Regions from separate parts of the Thermosinus carboxydivorans Nor1 genome, predicted to be linked through region 2. Evidence: riboswitches for the same ligand, from Rfam matches in the RefSeq annotation. Region 2 holds a riboswitch; the other holds the start of a gene.

Region 1 (5,268 bases), on a different contig from region 2:
GGAACCTGTCCCCGCACTTCGTCAAGAGTGACTTCAATAGCTTCCTGCCGCATCGTTTCCGTCATGGCCGGAAACTCACCTGTCGAACCGAGAACCACCACGCCGTGAACACCAGCATCCAAACAGTAGCGGACTACTCTGCGCATACCTTCCTTATCAACTGTTTCATCAGGGTTGAGCGCCGTTACCATCGCCGGATAAACGCCTTTTAATTCCACTATATCGCCTCCTAAAAAAATTGCTATGAAATTAGTACGCCTCTTGGCCAGAATATTCCTGCATTCATCCTAAAAATTCCGCCTTTGGTGACATAACCGCCGGGTAGGCAAAAGCATAGTACGCAAAAAGAAAAGAGCAGGCACAGCACCCTGCTCTAAACACCTCATTAGCTGCAACAACTCCGTTGGGGAGGCAGCCCTTTAAGCACCAACTTCTTGGCAAACAAAAACCCTTCTAAGTCAATTTCCAGATCCCACGAACCTTCCATGCTAGCAAAGGAGTTATGGATATAAAGTTCAATGCCACGTACATTTTCGCGTACAAACTCTTCGGCTTCGTGATCTTGTGGTTTCCCCAATCGCACGGACGGGTAGGTCGTAACCCTTGGACCCCCTCAGCCAAAGCTCATTTTTTGTTCCATTTTAACAGTAACTACGCCATCTTGTTCTTTGATAAAACTTAGCGCTTTATCGCTTATTTTCCAAGTCATTGATACACCCCTTTCTCCCCCTCCCCGGGGGGCTAAGTCTATTCTACTATGGTATCAAAAACCAGTCAAGACCATTTGAGCCATATGGCTTCGTGCCGGACACGCACCCTAGCGATTAATGGAAATCATGACGTTAATGGCCTTGTGAGCATTTCTGGCTATTTACTGGGTGCCACCGGTTCGTTAACAGCAGCCATCACTGTCGGCAGCACCGTGATGCTGATCGGCATACTCCTTTTATGTTGGTTGCCTGGTAAACCAACTTGCTATTTTCCACTTATCCACAACAGGGATTAGGCGCTTTTTTGCAATAAACCCATTTATCAATATACCTACTTGCCACACGATAGAGCAGACCGGTAACAATCATTACCGGGATAGTCGCCCCCAATACCAGGTCAAGCTTAAGGAACCAGTAATACAATGCTACCCCTACCGCCCAGACGGTTAATGCTCCCCAGTTGACCAGTAATTGCGGATTAATCACCCGGTTTTTGAGAATGAAATAGTCAGTAAGCACAATGGCGAACAGCGGGGCAAAGACCGAACCGATCGTCAGGAGGAAAGCTTCATATTGTTCTATATCCGCTACCAGTGCCAACAAAGTGCCGACAACCGTTACCACAAGCGCCACCAGTTTTTCGTTAAGACCGGGTCGAAAGTTGATAAAACTCACTCCGGCCGAATAAGCATCCATAAAAGTAGTAGTAACCGTAGACAAAACAATAATTCCCAGGGCCGCAAGCCCCAGGTTGGCGGCCAGCATTATGTCGGCGGGATCGGCCTTACCGGTGCTGATCGCGGCAGCAAGGCCGATAAGATACATCCAGCAGCTACCAAAAAAATATCCGAGCCAACTTCCCCAAGCAGCTTTTTTCGCATTGTCCGCAAAGCGGGTATAGTCGGCAATAAGCGGTAACCAGGATAACGGCATAACAACACTTAGCTCTACCCCTTCGCTAAACAGCATCCCGCCCGCCGGTGCCTTGGCAAAAACATTTGTATCCTTAAAGACCATGGCACTTAGCATAATTGTCAGGCCAAATAACAGCAATACTGCTGCCATGTTGATTAGTTTCCAACCACCTTCCCGGCCGAGAACAATCCACAAAAAAATGAGGCCACCAATGACCAGACACCATAAAGTGAGCTGATCAAACTGCCAAAGCATTTTGGTTATTTCGTTGGCCGACTTGGCGGCGGAAATAATCATAATAGCCGTCCAGCCTATCAGCTGTAAGACATTCAAACCGGCAAAAAGAAGCGATCCGTACGCGCCAAAGGAAATACGAGTAGACTCAATCGCCGGAATACGTTCCCGCGTGCCAATGATGCCTCCCATTACTAACAACGTGGTCCCAATAAGATGTCCCAGCAAGATAGCGGTGCTGCCAGTAGTAAAGCCTAACGGCACCAGCAGCCCGCCGGCAAGAATTTCGGCCACCGAAACGGCAGCGCCGAACCATAATAACAAGTAATGGCGAAACTTCAACGTGTTGCTTTCGTTCATAAAAATATACCTACTTTCTGTTAGAATTGTTATGCATCCAGTTGACAAGATGGTTATCGCCGATTTGAATAACCAAAAAAGCGCCCCCCGTAAGGACGCGCTGCACGAAACCACAAGTTTCGGAGCTTTCCCTACGCTGGCATTACCCAGATCAGGTTACAGGGTCATAGATTTAGCGGATCTATATCTCAGCCGGCCTTTTCCGGCCCCCCTAGCACAATATGTATCTCACTGATTGAAAATACCTATGCTCAATTGCTCAATCTGCTGGCTTGTCGCCACCTCATCATTCACAAGCTTTGCGGGGAAAAACTATTGTCCCCATAAGTTTCGGCATCAGCCTGTTCAACATCTTTCCCACAAGCACTAAGATCGTTGACCCCAACGCGACCGGACACAACGGGTACCAAACGCTTTGTCCGGTTACCACGGCAATAAGGGCAGTAGCCGCCGCCGGCGGATGGAGCGTCCGGCTATAAAGCATGGCGACAATAGCCCCACCGACACTGAAAGCTGCCGCATACCAGGTCGATCCCAATACAACATACATAATAATCCCAACCGTAGCGGCAATGGTGTGTCCGCCGATCACGCTACGGGGTTGGGCGAACGGCGCCGCAGGAACACAAAAAATAATACAGGCCGACGCGCCAAAAGATGCCACCAACACCGGTACGCTAAATTCCATGGCCAGATAAGTTATTGTCCCGATACCAATACTGGCGCTTAAAAATATAGTCACGCCTTCATGCAATGACGGTAGCTGCAAACCACTTGTACAGAACCATTCGTTTTTAATATAGCGGCAGCAGTAAACAATCCCTGATATAATTGCCATTGCTCCCCCCTCCTCGACAGACTATGGATTAAACGTGCCCGTCACTTCACGGCAACACCGAACGAGCGCCTGCTGCAACATATCCCGCATGGCAGCCTCGGTACGCCGGGGGTGGTAACCCAGAGCATGCGTTGCCTTAGCCCAACTTAACACCCATCTTTCTTGCAAAAATGCCGGACCCGACCATTCACTGCCGGCAACTTCGACTAGCGGCGACCGAGAGCCGGTAATAGCAATAATCATCGCCGCTATTTCCGACCACGACAAAAACAAACTGCCAATATTGAAAACCTCGCTGCTAGCGGTGCCATTACGCACAGCCAGCATGATAGCTTCTGCCAAATCCTCCATCGTGACAAAACAACCACCAGAACCGGGTACAAGCTGGATCGGTTCATTATTTGCCGCCGCCCGCACGATATTGCGAAGATGCTTACCGCCAATGGTTTCACCGAAAGCCCACCAAAAGCGCAAAATGGTAACAGGCAACCCTTTTTCGGCACTATAAATATGACAAAGCTGCTCGGCAGTAAATTTCGCCAAAGCATACAGCGGTTTACGCGCCAACTGCACCAAGCAGGGATGGTCCTCAGTTACCGGTTCAGTACGGGGACTGCCATATACAGCGGCCGTACTGGCGTAAATGAAATGCCGAACCCGGGCAGTAGCGGCCACTTCCAAGAGGTTAATATGTCCGCCAAGATCGCTGCGAAAAAGCACCGCAGCAGTATCAGCAAAACTCCACGCCAGATGTACTACTACATCACAGCCAGGCACAATATTCTGCAAAAGGTCTTTATTTTCCAATTCACCTTTAATTAAAGTAATTCCTGCCCGCGTCATCTGAGGGTTGGCCGCACGATCATAAATTACCACCTCATACCCCAGACGCAAGTAATACTCAGCTAGATAGCGTCCGATTTCCCCCGCGCCACCAACCAGTAATAGCCGCATGTTACCCCTCCTGCTAAAATTGTAAATTCAGGGATCCGTATGTGCGTGAGCAATACGGATCCCCTTTCACTATTTCTTAGTAATCAACGGTATCACACAAGCAATACAAAACAGAACCAATGATAAAGTAATGAAAAAACTGTTTTTTTGGACACCGCCAAAGTATGCAAGTGGGAACGCTATCCAGAACAACCAAAAAGCAGTATTCATTAGTGGTGTTCGGTATTTTTTGCCCCACGGCACTGGCTTAGAACCACTGCCAGATGTCGGATTTGCCGTCATACCCCTTTCCTCCTTTGCGCCTAAGGCAGGCTCCTAAAGAATACGTAGGCAAACAGCCATGCATTAATGCCGACAAGCAGTGCTATTACCGCACAGTATGGAATGGTCCGGTACATAACCTCGCTTTCACGGCCGTCAAGTCCGACCGTAGCAGTACCGATAAGCACCTTCGACGGAGCAATCGAACACCCCACCGATCCCCCCACCGACTGAACGGCCGCCATAATCACGGTACTAATGCCCAAAACTTTGGCAGTTTCCACCTGCAAAGCGCCAAACATTACGTTAGAGTTAGTATTGCTCCCTGTCAAAAATGCCCCCAGAACACCAATGAAAGGCGAAAAGATGGGGAACAATATGCCGGTAGCCTTGGCCATACCTTGAGCCAGCAAGTTGGTCATACCGGTATCGTTCATAATCAGCGCCATCATAACCATGGTAATAATCCCAATACTGGTCGGTACACACTGGGTAAAGGTGCTTTTTAGCGCATCAATGGCCGCACCTGGTTTCCATTTTCCTGCAGACTTAAATACCAAATAGCCAAGAATAGCGGCCGCTAACAATAACGGCGCCGGGTGCGTCAAAACATTGATACGCGAATACATTTTTTCCGCCTTCACCACAAAGCCGAACGCAGTCTGGATTGCCGGATAGTCCAGCCCCCAGGTATATGGCGCAAATATTTTTGCGATGTCCTTTATTTGCGACAAAATGGACAGCAGGATGAGGATATAATACGGCGCAAAGGCAAGGTGAAAACCCATCGACTTTGGTGCGTTCTGGTGAGCCAGTTCCTCCACCGTTAAATCGCTCCGGTAAAAGCCGGTGCGAGCCATAGCAGCAATGGTGCCACATCCGCACAAGGCTGGTATCAGCGTAGCTAATTGCGCAGCCCCGATGCGGTTCATCAACCAACACATAAATGCCATGACCACGCTAGTAACGATGATAGCTGGAGCACCGCGTTTTACT
Region 2 (5,268 bases):
GGGTAATTGATCTAGCCCTTTACATTGGTCAAAGATTGACACAAACAGAAAACCAACAGGCCTGCCAAAAAGCAGTAGGTTATTAACAACCACAATCGGCGCGACGAATAAGTAAAAAGCTGCCAGCTCCGGCTCTTCGGCCGGGCTGGCAGCTTTTGGACTATAACGACAACAAATATTTAACCCCGACGATGATTAGAGTAAACCAGCCGATTACAAACAGAACAATCACCCCGAGAAGCAGGAGTGCCCGCCGTTTCATGCTTTCACTTTGCCTTTGACATTCTGCCCGGACTGCTCCCGGCAAAAGGTTCGTCAGGTAAAGTATTGCCGCCGGCACTAATACGGCGTCATCAACGATCCCAAAGAGCGGCAGGTAATCAGGCAGTACGTCCACTGGGCTAAGGACATAGACAAGCAATGTAAGAAGCATACCTTTAATAAAAATAGGCGTCTGGGGATGTTTCCAGGCAAAATATAGGATTACGGCATCATCTTTGAGCACCTTCAACCATCCCCACCAGCGCAGCAAGCCGCTTTTTGGGAACATGCCAACACCACCTATCTAGGCCGCTCTGCTTCCCAGTTTTTCTTGGAAAAATTTAACTACCGGCGTATGGTACAACAAATAGGCAATAATACTACCGCCAGCAGTGCTAACGAAAAAGGGAATAACAAAGAAGAACGCGCCAACCTTAGAACCAATAAGATATTTGGCCACCGGGAACGCCACTAGGGCGCCGATGATGCCGGTGCCGATGACTTCGCCCACCACCGCACCGAGGATATGCCCTGTCCTTTGGTACAAAATTCCGGCCAGGGCCGCGCCGATCATGCTGCCGGGGAAGGCGAGGAGCGAACCGGTGCCAAGGATATTGCGCAAAAGCGAAATCCCGAAAGCGGCGCTGACCGAATAGCGGGTGCCCAGCAGCACCGCTAATAAGACGTTGATGGCATGCTGGACAGGAAAACATTTGGCCACACCAACCGGAATATACACCACGTGGGCGGACAAAACGCCAATAGCCATAAATAAGGCCGTAAACGTCAGTTTTTTCAGCCTCACGCTTATCGCTCCCTGCCGTGGTATTCAATCCGGCCATACTCACGGATGATGGCCGGCGTCATCGTGAACACCGCATCAAAAAGGCGCATCCGGAAAGTGCCGATCCCGTCTTCGGGTTTTAGGGCCCGCTGCGCTAGTTCCCCGGCGATGCCCATAACGGCAATACCGGCCGCCGCCCCGGCAAAATATTCGTCGGTCGCGCCGCAGCAGCACCCGATCAGGGACGTCGCCATACACCCCGTGCCGGTTACCGCCGTCAGCAGCGGGTGCCCGTTATTGATCAGACAGAGGTCGGCGCCGCGGACCACTATGTCGGTCTTACCGGTAATGGCCACCGTGCACCCCAGTTGCTTGGCAAGGTTTTGGGCTGCCTGTACGCCGCCCTGCTCGTCTGCGATTGAGTCTACTCCTTTTATGCCCGTATTCAGACCGGCTAATACCTTAATCTCGGACATATTGCCCCGGATAACGGCCAGCCGCACCTCGCGGATTATTTGTTCGGCCGCTGCGGTCCGCAAGGCGGTGGCGCCTACGCCCACCGGATCGAAAATAACCGGCACCCCTAAGCTATTAGCCTTTTTGCCCGCGGCAACCATCGCCGTCACCGCTTCAGAACTCAATGTACCGATATTGAGCACCAGCGCCGCGGCATGAGAAACCATTTCCTCCACTTCCGCAATATCGCTCGCCATAACCGGCGAAGCGCCGAGCGCGAGCGTGATATTGGCGCAATCATTAACCGTCACATAGTTGGTGATATGGTGGACCAACGGTCTTTGCTGCTTTACACGGGTAAGAATGTCAGCGATTTTAGCCAACAGGTCAGTTTGCCCGTTACTCATCAATAAACACCCCTGCTCTTTTATATAAATCATAAAAATGATGCGTTGGGCCGACGCCTTTGCCAATGGCTAGCGCGTGCGCAATGGCGGTAGTGATATATTCCTTGGCCAGCGCTACGGCGTCGTACACCGCATACCCCCTGGCCAAGTTGGCCGCAATGGCTGCCGACAGTGTGCAGCCGGTGCCATGAGTATTCGTGGTGGCAATACGCGGCGATGAAAAATACCGAAAAGTATTGCCGTCAAACAAAATGTCGGTGGCATCGTCAGTTCGGTGGCCGCCTTTCAGCAACACATTTTGCGGCCCAAAGCAGTGAATCATTTTGGCGGCTTCTTCCATATCCTGCAAACTGGTAATTTTCATGCCGGTAATAACTTCCGCTTCCGGAATATTGGGCGTCACTACCGTCGCCAGCGGCAACAGCAAAGCGGTCAGTTTGCTCTCAGCCGCCGGGTTGAGCAAATGATACCCACTTTTCGATACCATCACTGGGTCGACGACAACGTTACGGGCCCGGTACTTTTTGAGCCCGGCCGCAATCGTCTCGATGGTTTCAATCCGGGAAACCATGCCAATTTTGACCGCATCGACTTCAATGTCTTCAAAGACGGCTTCGATCTGTTTGGCGATAACCGCCGGGTCAATATCCTGAACCGCAAAGACACCCTGGGTATTTTGCGCCGTTACGGCCGTAATAACGCTCATGCCAAAAACCCCGTTGGCGGCAAAAGCCTTTAAATCGGCCTGGATACCGGCACCGCCGGACGAATCCGAACCGGCAATCGTCAATGCTTTTTTCATGGTTAGCCCACCTCGCCCATAATAAAATAAGCGCCTCTCCCGTAAGGATGCGCTTTTACTGACCTTAAACCAATCGTTTAAGCTTCCCTACGCTGGCATTACCCAGTTCAGGTTTAAGGGTCACAGAAATTAGCGGTTCTGTATCTCAGCCGGCCTCCCGGCTCCCCTAGCTCCAAACATATTCTGTTTTGTCTCCATCGTAGCATGAATTCCAGGGATTGGCAAGCGGTATTTTGGGGGATTTGACGACTTCAGCAAACTGTAATAAAATTTATGAGTGTCATAGATTTAATATATTATATGAAAGGGGCCGTCAGGATGAATTCGCTGCTAAAACGCTATTATACTAATATTATTACCGGTTTTTGGAACCAAAAACAGACGATTATTGCGCTCGGCATTTTAAGTGCGCTGTATTTCGGGGTTATCGGCATCGCTTGGGCGGTAACCGGCGAATTTACCCGGTGGGGTGGACATATTCTCCAGCTAATTGGCGTTAATACTACTGCTTACAGCTACCTGAAATTGGTCAACTTTACCGGCACGCCGCTAACCCGGATTGATGGCGTTTTGGTGCTCGGCATGTTCGTCGGCGCCTTTATCAGCGCCCTGTTCGGGCAAAATTTTAAAATCAGAATTCCTACCGGCAAACGCATCCTCCAAGCGCTTATCGGCGGAATTATCGCCGGGTTCGGTACCAGAATGGCCATGGGCTGCAACTTAGCCGCCTTATTTACCGGCATCCCCCAGTTTTCGCTTCATACCTGGCTTTTCACCTTAGGCACGATCATGGGAACATATTTCGGCCTGAAAATTAGCATGCATCCCTGGCTGGCGGGAAAACCTAAGCTGGTAGCCGTACACAAGGCCGGTGAGAACAAAGAAAATGAGGCATACTATCGTCTTCAGCCGTATATCGGCTTCTTAGCCCTCGCTTTATTTATTTATCCTTTACCTTGTTAACCAAGCCGCCGGCGCCTATCCGCAAAAGCTGCTACTGGCGTCCATTTTCGGCTTTTGCTTCGGCTTTCTCATTCAGAAAGGACAAGTCTGCTTTACTTCCGCCTTCCGTGACCTTTGGCTGGTCGGTCGGTCGAACACGGCTCACGCTCTCGTGTGGGCAATCGCCGTGCAAACCCTGATTACCGCCGTATTTTTAAGCAAAGGCATGCAGCCGAATGTTATCTGGTGGGCCGGACCGGGTGCGCTCCTTGGCGGTCTCTTGTTTGGCATCGGTATCGTCATCGCCGGCGGCTGTGAGACAGGCTGGATGTACCGGGCAATGGAAGGGCAAATTCACTTCTGGTTCGTAGGCCTGGGCAATATTATAGGCGCTACGCTCCTTACCCTTGCCTGGGACCCAATCATATATCCTTTGTTCGCTGCCCCCTTTCCACGGATTGATTTGGCCAAGCAGTTCGGATTGGCCGGAGCGATCGGCTTAACGCTGATAATGCTCCTCAGCTTGTATATCTGGGCTGATTGGTATCAAACATCAAAAAAAGGAATACTTTTAAGGAGGTCCCCAGATGCCAGATAAAAGATATTTACTGGACTTACGCGGCGAGGCCTGACCTTATCCCGTAGTGTTTTCGTTGGAAACACTTAGCAAGCTGGAGAAAGGAACCGTCGTGGAAATTCTCGCCGACTGCCCACAAAGTTTTACTTCCGTTCCGGAAGAATTAGTGAAGGCCGGCTATGAAATGGTAGAACCGCCCCAAAAAACCGGTCCCACCTTACGCTTTCTTGTAAGAATACCTGATTAAACACCAAGCGACCGTTTCCCCGCATGCTGAGGGAAACGGTCGCTTGCCAGGTATGGGCAGGAGGGAAAATGGTTGAAACCAAAATCATTCAAGACGTACAAAGTAAGCAGGGAACATGCGGGCTTAACGGTTGAGAATTATTTAAAACAGGTCTTACAGTACTCAGGGCGGCAAATCCAAAAACTAACCCGCCACAAGGGCATCCTCCTCAACGGTAAAACGGTTTACCTGCAGAAGAAGGTAAAAGCGGATGACACTTTGCGGGTCCTTATAAGCGGTGATAGTGCCTACGGGGTTCAGCCGGAGCAAGGACCGGTCGAAATACTTTACGAAGACGATTACTTGCTGGTCATAAATAAGCCAGCATATCAGCTGGTGCATCCTACCGGCAGCACAACAAGCGGCACACTGGCCAATTATTTGGCATATCATCTCGAGCAGCGGGGAATCATCTGTACGATTCGCGCCGTACACCGGCTCGACCGGGAAACTTCAGGTTGCATAATCTTTGCCAAAGATGCCCACAGCCAATTCCTTCTGGAACAGCAACTAGCCGCGCGGACGCTTAAACGCACTTATTGGGCGTTAGTTAAAGGAAGTGTTTCGCCCCCGGCCGGGACGATTGATGCTCCCATTGGTCCCCACCCGCACTTTGCTAACCGGCGGGCGGTAACCGCACATGGCGACCCGGCAATAACCCATTACCAAACGATCAGAAGCTTCCCTGATGCCACCCTGCTTGAACTGATACTGGACACCGGCCGCACCCACCAGATCCGGGTTCATTTAGCC

Evidence for each region. Region 2 has a riboswitch for thiamine pyrophosphate ahead of thiD (bifunctional hydroxymethylpyrimidine kinase/phosphomethylpyrimidine kinase). Riboswitches for the same ligand answer to the same signal wherever they lie in the genome.
Region 1: it holds a riboswitch for thiamine pyrophosphate, as region 2 does, so the genes downstream of both, cytX (putative hydroxymethylpyrimidine transporter CytX) here and thiD (bifunctional hydroxymethylpyrimidine kinase/phosphomethylpyrimidine kinase) in region 2, are expected to answer to the same signal.

What each region holds. Positions count from the first base shown of each region.
Region 1 is NZ_AAWL01000005.1:54,689-59,956, reverse strand. Features, by position in the region: gene TCARDRAFT_RS05225 (dihydrodipicolinate synthase family protein) at 1-218, opposite strand, end outside; gene cytX (putative hydroxymethylpyrimidine transporter CytX) at 987-2,219, opposite strand; TPP riboswitch at 2,330-2,442, opposite strand; gene TCARDRAFT_RS05210 (HPP family protein) at 2,506-3,057, opposite strand; gene TCARDRAFT_RS05205 (NAD-dependent epimerase/dehydratase family protein) at 3,079-4,011, opposite strand; gene TCARDRAFT_RS05200 (hypothetical protein) at 4,081-4,293, opposite strand; gene TCARDRAFT_RS05195 (L-lactate permease) at 4,314-5,268, opposite strand, start outside.
Region 2 is NZ_AAWL01000007.1:14,947-20,214, reverse strand. Features, by position in the region: gene gap (type I glyceraldehyde-3-phosphate dehydrogenase) at 1-86, shown strand, start outside; gene TCARDRAFT_RS06545 (YkvA family protein) at 161-550, opposite strand; gene thiW (energy coupling factor transporter S component ThiW) at 566-1,066, opposite strand; gene thiM (hydroxyethylthiazole kinase) at 1,069-1,908, opposite strand; gene thiD (bifunctional hydroxymethylpyrimidine kinase/phosphomethylpyrimidine kinase) at 1,901-2,710, opposite strand; TPP riboswitch at 2,778-2,888, opposite strand; gene TCARDRAFT_RS15485 (YeeE/YedE thiosulfate transporter family protein) at 3,029-3,673, shown strand; gene TCARDRAFT_RS15480 (YeeE/YedE thiosulfate transporter family protein) at 3,657-4,250, shown strand; gene TCARDRAFT_RS06520 (sulfurtransferase TusA family protein) at 4,297-4,476, shown strand; gene TCARDRAFT_RS06515 (RluA family pseudouridine synthase) at 4,549-5,268, shown strand, end outside.